Sphingobium yanoikuyae: one gene and its partner. The protein of the gene in region 1 interacts with the protein of each later gene in a pairwise test. Links are inferred from orthologs where the notes say so. Each region holds a gene or a part of one and is shown on either strand. Other genes may lie near its edges. The genes, in order: U0025_RS13710 and mtgA.

What was found.
Region 2: the proteins of U0025_RS13710 (region 1) and mtgA interact in binary tests that used the Escherichia coli proteins (3 or more experiments, as listed by UniProt). The link is inferred for Sphingobium yanoikuyae from one-to-one orthologs.

Annotation. Positions count from the first base shown.
Region 1 is NZ_CP139979.1:2,972,044-2,976,747, forward strand. Bases 1,705-4,704 are described here. They hold U0025_RS13710 (peptidoglycan D,D-transpeptidase FtsI family protein), read right to left. Parts: upstream 4,057-4,704; coding sequence 2,353-4,056; downstream 1,705-2,352. Other genes in these bases: U0025_RS13705 (UDP-N-acetylmuramoyl-L-alanyl-D-glutamate--2,6-diaminopimelate ligase), read right to left, coding at 1,705-2,353; U0025_RS13715 (hypothetical protein), read right to left, coding at 4,056-4,704. In the rest of the region: U0025_RS13700 (UDP-N-acetylmuramoyl-tripeptide--D-alanyl-D-alanine ligase), read right to left, coding at 1-914; more of U0025_RS13705, read right to left, coding at 911-1,704. UniProt on the Escherichia coli protein: Essential cell division protein that catalyzes cross-linking of the peptidoglycan cell wall at the division septum. Required for localization of FtsN.
Region 2 is NZ_CP139979.1:2,542,843-2,549,493, reverse strand. What follows is about bases 2,485-5,258. They hold mtgA (monofunctional biosynthetic peptidoglycan transglycosylase), read right to left. Parts: upstream 4,342-5,258; coding sequence 3,628-4,341; downstream 2,485-3,627. Other genes in these bases: U0025_RS11660 (MFS transporter), read right to left, coding at 4,386-5,258; U0025_RS11670 (TonB-dependent receptor), read left to right, coding at 2,485-3,415. Also shown: ATP-dependent Clp protease ATP-binding subunit ClpX, read left to right, coding at 1-569; more of U0025_RS11670, read left to right, coding at 935-2,484; more of U0025_RS11660, read right to left, coding at 5,259-5,675; U0025_RS11655 (TetR/AcrR family transcriptional regulator), read left to right, coding at 5,799-6,347; U0025_RS11650 (GNAT family N-acetyltransferase), read left to right, coding at 6,344-6,651. UniProt on the Escherichia coli protein: Peptidoglycan polymerase that catalyzes glycan chain elongation from lipid-linked precursors. May play a role in peptidoglycan assembly during cell division in collaboration with other cell division proteins.

The DNA of each region.
Region 1 (4,704 bases):
GCCGCGGCCAGATCGCCGCCCAGCGCCTCGACCGCGGCCAGCACGGCGAGCGAATTGGACACCCAATGGTCGCCCGGCGCGCCGACGGTGAAGCACAGTTCCACCCCCGGCAGCGCAGCGGTCACCAGCGTGCCACCGCCCGGTGCCGGCACGGTATCGCGCACGAAAATATCCGCCTCCGGGCTGAAGCCGAAGGTCAGGATATGATCGGCATGGCGCTCCGCCTTGCCATAGAGGGTCGCGACATGCGGGCTGTCATAGGGAATGACAGCGGTGCCGCCCGGCTCCAGACCTTCAAAAATCTCGGCCTTGGCTTCGGCGATCTTTTCCTCGGTCCCGAAAAATTCGATATGGGCCGGCGCGATGGCGGTGACGATCGCCACGTTCGGGCGCACCTGCCGCGTCAGCGCAGCCAGTTCGCCGGCATGGTTCATGCCCATTTCGAACACGCCATAGGCCGCATCGCGCGGCATCCGCGCCAGGCTCAGCGGCACGCCGACATGGTTGTTATAGCTTTTGACCGACCGATGAACGCCGCCCGGACAGGCCCGTTCAAGGGCATGGAACAGCGCTTCCTTGGTGCCGGTCTTGCCGACCGACCCGGTCACGCCGATGATCTTCGCGTTGCTGCGCTTGCGCGATGCGCGGCCAAGCGCTTCCAGCGCGGCGGCACTGTCGGCCACCAGCACATGGGGATAATCGACAGGTTCGCTGACGATTGCGCCGGCCGCGCCCTGGGCAAAGGCCTTGTCGACGAATTTGTGGCCGTCGGTCGTTTCGCCCTTCATCGCGACGAACAGGTCGCCCGCGCCCACCTCGCGACTGTCGAAGGCAACGCCAGAAACGGCGAACGGCGCCGACACGGCGCCGCCCGTAGCGTCTGCGATCTCGGCCGAGGTCCAGAGATCGCTCACCCCGCGCACTCCCGTGCCACGGTGACATCGTCAAAGGGTAGCACCCGGTCGCCGATGATCTGGCCCTGCTCATGCCCCTTGCCGGCGAGCAGGACGATATCGTCGCCCCCCGCCTGACCGATGGCGGCGGCGATCGCCGCGCGGCGACCGCCAATTTCCTCCGCCCCCGGTGCGCCCGCCATCACGGCGGCGCGGATCGCGGAGGGTTCTTCCGAACGGGGATTATCGTCGGTCACGATGACATGGTCTGCCAGATCGGCGGCAATCTTGCCCATCAGCGGGCGCTTGCCCGCATCGCGATCACCGCCCGCGCCGAACAGCGCGATCAGCTTGCCCCTGGTATGGGGACGCAGTGCCTCGATCGCGGCGCGCAGGCCGTCGGGCGTATGAGCATAGTCGACATAGACGGGGGCGCCCGCCTTGCTGATGACCGCGCGTTCCAGACGGCCGCGCACCGGCTGGACCCGGCCCAGCAATTCCAGCACCTTGGCGGTATCGCCGCCGGTCGCGATGACCAGACCGGCCGCCGTCAGCGCATTGGCCGCCTGATAGGCGCCGATCAGCGGCAGATTGACCTTGTAGAGCTTGCCATCGGCTTCGATCTCCAGCGTCTGGCCCAACTGGGTCGGGGTGCGGTTGGCAAGACGCAATGCCTGCCCCTGCACCCCGACGCTCAGCACACGAAGCCCCCGCTTCGTAGCCCGCTGGATCGCCTTGTCCGACCATTCATCGTCGGCCCAGATGACGGCCGCACCGCCGTCGCCCACGACTTCGTCGAACAGGCGCATCTTGGCGTCGAAATAGCTGTCCATGTCGCCATGATAATCGAGATGATCGCGCGACAGGTTGGTGAAGGCGCCGGCCGCAACCGGCAGGCCTTCGGTGCGATACTGGTCGAGGCCATGGCTCGACGCCTCGAACGCGGCATGGGTGATGCCCTCGCGCTTGAGGCCCGACATGTTGGCGAGGAAGGTGACGATGTCCGGCGTGGTAAGGCCGGTCGACACCTGATCGACCGAGGTGGTGACGCCCAGCGTCCCGATCGAGGCCGACTTGTGGCCCAGCATGCGCCACAGCTGGCGCGCCAGTTCGACCGTGCTGGTCTTGCCATTGGTGCCGGTGACGGCGACGGTCACATCAGGGAAAGGCGCGAAATAGCGCGCGGCCAGTTGCGCGAACAGGCGGCGGGGATTGGCGTCGGCGATATGCACCGCGCCGTCGACCTTCGCCTCCGGCCGGGCGACGATCGCGACCGCTCCCGCCTTCACCGCGTCGGCAATAAAATCCTCGCCATTGACGCGCAGGCCCTGAAAGGCACCGAAGATGGTGCCCGGCGCAACCTTGCGATTGTCGATGGCAAAACCCGTCACGGACGTGTCGAGGCCGGTGTTGCCACCGACCTCGACGCCCAGCTCCTCGATTAGCGACCCGAGGCGCATCACTCTGTCTCCTTGTCGCCGTGCAACAGCGGCATCAAATCCGAAATATCCACGTCCCGCCGCTCGTCCGGCATTACGCCAAGCATCGGCCCGGTGCGCTCCACCACCCGCTTCACCACTGGCGCCGCCGTCCATGCAGCGGTGCGCAGGCCATATTGGCCCGTCGCCTCGTCCATCGTGACGAGAACCACATAGCGGGGATTGTCCATCGGGAAGGCGGAAGCGAAAGTCGTCACCAGCGAAGTCTTGTTGTAGCGCCCTTCCTGGGGCTTTTCAGCGGAACCCGTCTTGCCGCCCACCCGGAATCCCTTGGCATCGGCGCTACGCCCTGTACCCGCCGACACGATCATCCGCAACAGCTGGCGCATGCGCGCGCTGGTCGCGGCGGAAAAGACGCGGCGCCCCTCGGGCACTTCATCGGCCTTGAGCTTGCGGATCGTCGCCGGGCGCCAGATGCCGCCGTTGACCAGCGCCGCATAGGCCGCCGCCAGATGCAGCGGCGTCACGGCGATGCCATGGCCGTAGGACGTGGTCATGCTGGTGATCCGGCCCCAATTGGTCGGCCACAGGCCGCCGGCACGCTCATTGAACTCGATCGGTGCGCGCTGGTCGAAATCCAGGCTGCGGAACAGCTTCTGCAGCGGCGCGGCGCCCATTTCGTCGGCGATCCGGGCGGTACCGATATTCGAGCTGTGGACCAGGATTTCCGGCACGTTGATCCAACGGCCAAGCGAGTGGTCATCCTTGATGCGGAAGCCGCCAACGGCCAGCGGCGCGGTCGCGTCATAGCGCTTGCTCATCGAGGTCACGACGCCCGCATCCATGGCCGCCGCGATCGACAGCGGCTTGAACGCCGAACCCAGCTCATAGCGGGCCTGCACCATATGGTTGCAGAGCGGCGATTCGGAGCAGCGCTTGCCGGCATAATTTTGCAGCTTGTTGGGATCGAACACCGGGATCGATGCCATGGCGATCACTTCGCCGGTATTGACGTCCAGGATGATGCCGCCGGCGCCCTTGGCCCGCGTCTGGACCAGCTGGGCATACAGCTCGCTTTCCAGCGCGCCCTGCACCCGGCTGTCGATCGACATGGCAAAGGGTCGGCTACGCTGCGCCGGGTCGATCATCCGATCGTTGAACGCGGCCTCCACGCCCATGCCGCCCTTGCCCTCGGCATTGGGCGCAAAGCCGAGAATATGCGCGGCCAGCGTGCGCTGGGGATAGAGGCGCTCCTTCTCGCGCGGAAATTCGATGCCGATCTCGCCCAGCGCGTTCACCGCCGCCACTTCCTCGGGCAGCGCACGGCGGCGCAGATAGGCCCAGCCGCGCCCCCTCAGCTTCTTGGCGAACACCGCTTCGGACTCGTCCGGGAAGATTTCGTGCAGCTTGCGCGCCAGCTCGTCGGGATCGCCGATCAGCTTGGACGGGCGCACCGCGATCGAATAGGCGTCCATGGTCCGCGCCAGCGGCACGCCATTGCGGTCGACAATGTCCGCGCGCGCCGGGGTGAAGCCCGACAATCCATCGCCATTGCCGTTGCCACTCGCGAAAATGCCGACCCAGGTCAGTCGCAGGATCAGCACGGCCGTGATCATCATGAACAGGATCAACAGCAACATCAGGCGATTATGCGCAATCGCCGTCAGGTTGACCCGCTGCCGCCCGGCACGGGCGCCGCCCGGCTGGACGATTATTGTGGCCATTAGCGGCCTCCCTTTCGCTCGCGCGCCGCACGGGCGCTGAGGTCACCCATGGTGCTGTCGTCCAGCAGCTTGGCGTCCAGCATCGCCATGCGCTCGGCCCGGCGCGCGACCGGATTGGGCCGCGACACGTCGGCGTCGGCCTTGGCGCGCTGTTCGGCCAGCTTCACCGGCGCGGCGGGCTTGGCCAGCTTCTCGACATTATCGGCGGCATGCGCCTCGCGGATCACGGCGATATCGCTGCGGATCTGGCTGGCGGCAGGACTGGCCGGCGCGGCCTGCGGCGCGGACGGCAGATCGGCCGGCGTCTCGACCATCGCCACCATCACCGGCGGCGCGACATAGTCGGGGCCGTTGGGCTGGACGCCATCCAGATGCGCCAGCGCCTGTTCGCCCGCCAGATACTGGCCGGCGGTCGGCGTCGCATACATGAAGTCGTCCTGGTTCCACCGCTCCAGCTGGCGCATGCTGGCGCGCGCGCTGAACTCGGTTTCCAGATAGCGGATATCGCCGCGCGCCTGCGCGATCTGCATTCGCACCCGCATCACGTCATTGCGCTCGGTCGCGACCTTCAAGGAGACGAGATAGGCGCCGAGCGCGCCCAGCGCGACCAGCAACACCCAGATCAGGCTCTGCAATCTCTTGACCGCG
Region 2 (6,651 bases), 430 kb from region 1 along the record:
AATTCCTGCAGGTCGACACGACCAACATCCTGTTCATCTGCGGCGGCGCGTTCGCGGGTCTGGAAAAGATTATCGGCGACCGTCTGGAAGCCAAGTCGATCGGCTTCGGCGCCCATGTTGCGGCCCCCGAAGAGCGCAAGACCGGTGAACTGCTGCGTCAGAGCGAACCGGAGGATCTGCTGAAGTTCGGCCTGATCCCCGAATTCGTCGGCCGTCTGCCGGTGATCGCGACGCTGGAGGATCTGGACGTGACCGCACTGGTCAAGATCCTGGTCGAGCCCAAGAACGCGCTGGTCAAGCAATATGGCAAGCTGTTCGACATGGAGAATGTCGAACTGAGCTTCACCGACGATGCGCTGACCGCGATCGCGAAGAAGGCAATCGAGCGCAAGACCGGCGCTCGCGGCCTGCGTTCGATCCTGGAAGCGATCCTGCTCGATACCATGTTCGACCTGCCCTCGATGGAGGGTGTGGGTGAAGTGGTGGTCGACAAGGATGTCGTCGCCGGGACCAAGGAACCGATTCGCGTGTTCAGCGAGAAGGACAAGCGCGCGGAAGACGCCGCCTAGTTCATTCGCCGTTCAGGCTGGAACAAAAGGGGCCGGTGGACCATCCACCGGCCCCTTTTTCGTGCAAGTCTTTCGCACTGCACAAAATTTCCTGCGCCGTTGCATAATTGCACCAGTGTTGGCGTGTGTAAAATTTCGACATATTATGCAATAAAATCAATATGATAGTTTGATGTTTCGGCCTGTTTTTCAGTGCCTTGCCCAGATGCTCTTCCAATTGTGACAGTCCCGCACCTGCATTGTAACATAATTGCAATCATAGCATCACAGGGGCGTCGCCAGTGGCCGCCAGATGCGGCGCCGGCTCGAAGAGCAAAATGGTTATGGCGCCGTGGGGCGCACTCTTGAAAAAGGGACAAGGGTCAATGAAGCAGTTTCTCAAGTGCAGCGCCGCGATTCTCGCCGTCGCTGCCCCGGCTGTCGCTTTCGCGCAGTCGACCGGTTCGCAGGATTTCGAAGATTCGATCGTCGTCACCGGTGCAGTGGTGAACCAGGGTGTCGGCGGCGTGAAGATCCCTGACTCGCCCAAGGCGAAGGTCGTTCTGACCCAGGAAATCATCGAGCGTCAGCGCCCCGGCCAGACCGTCAACGAAATCATTAACCTGGTGCCGGGCGTCAGCTTCACCAACAACGATCCCTGGGGGTCGTCGGGCGGCAGCTTCACCATCCGTGGCTTCAGCTCGGATCGTATCGCCCAGATCCTCGATGGTATTCCGATGAATGACTCGGGTAACTATGCCATCTACACCAACCAGCAGATCGACCCCGAACTGGTCGAAAGCATCAACGTCAACCTCGGCGCGACCGATGTCGACAGCCCGACCGCTGCTGCGGTTGGCGGCACCGTCAACATCAACTCGCTGACCCCCAGCGACGATTTCGGTGCGCTGGCCAGCGTCAGCTACGGCAACATCGCGGCCAAGGGTGCCGGCGATCGTCCGATGCACCGCGTGTTCGGCATGATCCAGACCGGCGATTTCACCGGCCATGGCACCAAGGCGTGGGTTTCGGCCTCGCGCGCTTATAACGAAGCGTCGTTCGCCAACTACGGCAAGGTCGACAAGGCCCAGTATAACGGCAAGATCTACCAGGAGATCGGCAGCAATGGCGACTTCATCTCGCTGGCTGCGCACTATAACGTGAACCGCAACAACTTCGGTGGTTCGCCCGGTTCGGCTGCCGCTTTCTCGGGTGACAAGAGCGCCCGTTTCTATGACGTCGGCGGTGCGGGCGCACCCTGCGTCCTGCCGACGCCGGTTGCTGGTGTCGCTGACCAGCTTCCTTCGGGCTATTGCGGCTCGCAGTGGGAGCGTCGCTACAATCCGTCGAACACCGGCATTCAGCGCATGAGCACGCGCCTGACGCTGACCGACAAGCTGATCTTCTCGGCCGATGCTGCCTACAGCACCACCAAGGCCAATGGCGGCGGCGGCGTGGCAGCTTATGAAAGCTTCTACTATCAGAACGGCCAGGCCTATACCGGCTATTTCGGCGGCTCGGCCTATTTCGGCAACGACCTGAATGGTGACGGCGAACTCGGCGTTGACGCGAATGGCAATGGCCGCGTCGACCCGACGGAATCGGATCGCACCGCGATCGTCAATCCCAGCCAGACGAACACCCGTCGTTGGGTCGCCATCGCGAACCTCGCTTATGAATTTGACGCAAACAACCGTCTGCGTCTGTCGTACAGCTTCGATCGCGCCCGTCACCGCCAGACCGGCGAAGCTGCGCTGCTCGATCATAACGGCGAGCCGCTGGACGTCTTCCCGGTCAATGATCCGCTGACCGATTCCGTCGGCAACATCCTGCAGAAGCGTGATCGCAAGTCCTACGCGACCCTGAACCAGGTCGCTGGCGAATATCGCGGCATGTTCGTCGATGAACGTCTGATCGTGAACCTCGGCGTTCGCGCGCCCTTCTTCAAGCGCGAACTGAACCAGAACTGCTTCACCACGGCCGCCAACGGCAATGTGAACTGCGTCGCCAGTGGCGACGTCGCGGCTTATGCTCTGGCCAATCCGACCTTCGCCGCGCCGCAGCAGCGCGTCTACAAGTATGACAAGCTTCTGCCCAACGTCGGCGCAATCTTCAAGATCACGCCGGAAGTGAGCGTCGCGGGTAGCTACGCCGCCAACATCTCGGTTCCGGGCACCGACACGCTCTACAACTCGATCTTCCTGCCGGCGACCAACGCCGCATCGAAGCCGGTTGCCGAAACGTCGGACAGCTTCGACCTGGCCCTGCGCTACCAGAACAACATCGTTCAGGCGGCTGTCACCGGCTGGTACGCGAAGTACAAGAACCGTATCGCTTCGGCCTACAGCTTCGAATGCGATTGCTCGATCGACACCAATCTGGGTGGCGTGAAGAAGTATGGCATCGACGCCAACGTGTCGGTTCGCCCGATGGATGGCCTGCTGGTTTACGCATTCGGTTCGTGGATCGAATCGGAAATCGGTGCCGACGTCCAGACTGGCGCGAACAGCTTCGCAGCGACCAAGGGCAACCGCGAACGCAGCGCTCCGGGCTATCTGTGGGGCGGTCGCATTCAGGGTACGCTGGGTCCGGTTGATCTGGGCGCCCAGATCAAGCGCACCGGTTCGCGTTGGCTGAACGACATCAACACCTTCAAGGTGGCGGGTTACACCGTTGTCGACCTCGACCTGCGTTATAACCTGAAGGACATGGGTCTGGACAAGGCCTTCTTCCAGCTGAACGTGTCGAACCTGTTCGACAAGTTCTACATCGGTTCGTTCAGCGGCGGCCTGACCACCGCGTCGAGCACGAACGTCAACTTCGGTGCTCCGCGCGCGATCAGCGGCTCGCTGGTGATCGGCTTCTAAGTCAGGCGCCGGCAGGTAAAAAGGAAGGGAGGCGCGGAGCGATCCGCGCCTCCCTTTTTCATGTCCTATTCGCCGCCGCTCGATTATGATCGGGGACCGGGCAGTGTGCGCTTTCCGATAGGATCAGGGCAGCGCAATAAAATGTCGAAATGTGCGGGAAATATGGGAAGTTAAGCGCCCGATTTCCTATTTTCGGGCGCCCGGCCGCTGCCTCAGTTCAGGCAGTCGTCCAGCCCGTCGCGCTGCACCACGGGGATGCGCGCGGAGATGCTGTTGCCATAGCGGCGGGTGAAGCCATGCGGATCGATCGCCTCGCGCTTCTTGGGCAGCGGCAACACCGCCGCCAGCCGCGCTGCCTCGGCCCGGCTCAGCTTGCCCGCGCCATGGCCGAAATAGCGGATCGATCCGGCCTGCACGCCATAGGTGCCGATGCCGGTCTCCGCGACGTTCAGATAGACTTCCATGATCCGCCGCTTGCCCCAGATCGCCTCGATCAGCACGGTGAACCAGGCCTCGAAGCCCTTGCGGACGAAACCGCCACCCTGCCACAGGAAGACATTCTTCGCCGTTTGCTGGCTGATCGTGGAGCCGCCGCGAATGCGCCCGCCGCTGGCATTGTGGCGCATGGCCTGGGCAATTGCGACCGCGTCGAAACCATGATGGCTGCAGAAGCGACTATCCTCCGCCGCGATCGCCGCGCGCGGCATGTCCGGGTCGATCGCGTCCAGGCGCTTCCATTCCTTGGTGATGCCATTGGGATCGAGCAGCATGGTAATGGTCACCGGCGGCGGCACGAAGCGATAGATGACCACGGTGCCGACCGACAGGCCGACAAAGCCGATGGCGACCTTGAGGGGGATGCTGATCCAGCGGGAACGACGTTTCTGGGCGGAGGCAGGCTTGGGCGCGGCTTTGGCTTTTTTCATGGGCCGCAAACTAGCGTCCCCGCGCGCCGTCGTCATCGATTCCTTCAGGCGGTCGCCAGGCTCGGCGTACGGCCCCGGTTGATCAGCAGGACCAGCGCTGCGCCGATCAGGCACAATATGCCGGCCGCGATGAAGGCGGGCATATAGCTTTGCCAGGCGGTGCGCGACAGGCCGCCGGCCAGCGCGGCGCTCGCCGCGCCCAGCTGATGCCCGGCAAAGATCCAGCCGAACACGATATTCGCCTTTTCGGGGCCGAAGCGCTGCGCCGTCAGCTTCACCGTCGGCGGCACCGTCGCCACCCAGTCGAGGCCATAGAAGATGGCGAACAGCGACAGGCTGTAGATCGAGAAGTCGCTGAACGGCAGGTAGAGGAGCGATAGGCCGCGGAGGCCATAATAAAAGAAGAGCAGCCAGCGATTGTCATAGCGGTCGCTGAGCCAGCCCGATGCCAGCGTGCCGGCAAAGTCGAACAGCCCCATCATCGCCAGCATCGACGCCGCGCCCACTGCTGCCAGTCCATAATCGCCGCACAGCGAGATGAAATGGGTCTGGACCAGGCCATTGGTGCTGGCACCGCAGATGTAGAAGGAGAAGAAGAGGATCCAGAAGGTCGGCACCTTCGCCACGTCGCGCAGCACGATCAGCGGCGTCGCCAGCAGCGCGCCCAGGCTGGCCGGCTGGGCAGGAACGGGCTGGATCGCCTGTTCGCCATAGGGGGCAAGGTTCAGGTCCGAAGGCCGGTCGCGCATCAGCAGCATGACCGCGACGGCCGCGACCAGGATCGCGCCGCACACCAGCAGCATCGCCGTGCGCCAGCCATAGCTGCCGGTCATGCTGGCCAGCAGCGGCAGGAAGGCGAGCTGGCCGGTCGCGGTGCTGGCCGACAGCAGCCCCATCACCAGTCCGCGCCGCTCGCTGAACCAGCGGGTGGCGACCGTCGCGCCCAGCACCATGGCGGTGAGGCCGGTGCCGACGCCGATCACCACGCCCCAGAGAAGGACGAGTTGCCACAATTGCGTCATGCCAAGCGACAGCAGCAGGCCGCCAATGACGATCGACAGCGAAATCAGCATCATCCGCCGCACACCAAAGCGGTTCATGAAAGCGGCGGCAAAAGGCCCCATGCCCCCGAACAGCAGGAAACGGATCGCCAGCGCCCCGGAAATATCCGCCGCGCTCCAGCCAAATTCCTTCTGCAGCGGCACGATGAACACGCCCGGCGCGCCGACCGCGCCGGCCACCACCAGCATGGTGAGGAAAGTCGTGCCCGCGACGGCCCAGCCATAATGGACATTGCGCGCGGCCAGGCGGCGGGCGAACATGGTGGACAGCATCGACTTCCCCTTGGATTGGCCCTTGGACTGGCCCCTGAACTGCTTCTTGAGCCGGAAAACGGACTGGCGTTAAATGATGGGTATCATATATAAGGTCAAGAGGCCAATTGGAGTGTCGGAATCATGAAAGTCAGCCGTGAACAGGCCGAACGTAATCGCGAGAAGGTGGTGGATGCCGCATCCCGGCTCTTCCGCGCTCGCGGCGTCGAGGGCGTCGGCATTGGCGAGGTGATGCGCGAATGCGGCCTTACCCATGGCGGTTTCTACAACCAGTTCGAATCGAAGGAGGCGCTGGCGGCCGAAGCCTGTGCCACGTCGCTCGCGCGCGGCGCGGCCAAGTGGCGTCGCCTGTCGGCCGAGGATGGCCCGGATGCCATCACCGCCGATTATCTGAGCGCCCGCAACCGCGATGCGCCCGAAACCGGCTGCGCGCTGATCGCGCTTGGCCCCGATGCCGCGCGTAAGGGCGGGCCGCTCGCCACTGCCTTTCGCGAAGGGTTTGAGGATCTGACCGCCGCGTTGCAAAATGCCGGCATTGCCGATCGCGACGCAGCGCTCGCCCGCATGGCGCAACTGGTCGGCACGATGGTGCTGGCCCGCGCGGTGGACGATCCGGCGCTGTCGGAGGAATTGCTGGCGGCCAATCGCCGCGCCCTGGGTGTTGAGGCATGAGCGGCAGCGCCCAATGGCGACCGATGGGGCAGGGGGACGTGGACGCAGTGGCGGCCATTTCCGATCGGGTTCATGGCGCCTATACGGAGAAGCCTGCCATCTATGCCGAACGGCTGCGCCTCTATCCGGCGGGTGGCTTCCTGCTGGAGCGGGACGGGCAGGCGCTCGGCTATCTCGTCACCCATCCCTGGGCCGGGGACCGGCCGCCAGCGCTGGATCAGTTGATGGGCAGGCTGCCGGACGCACTCGACCGCTATTATCTCCACGACCTGGCGCTACTGCCCGAAGCGCGTGGCACTGGCGC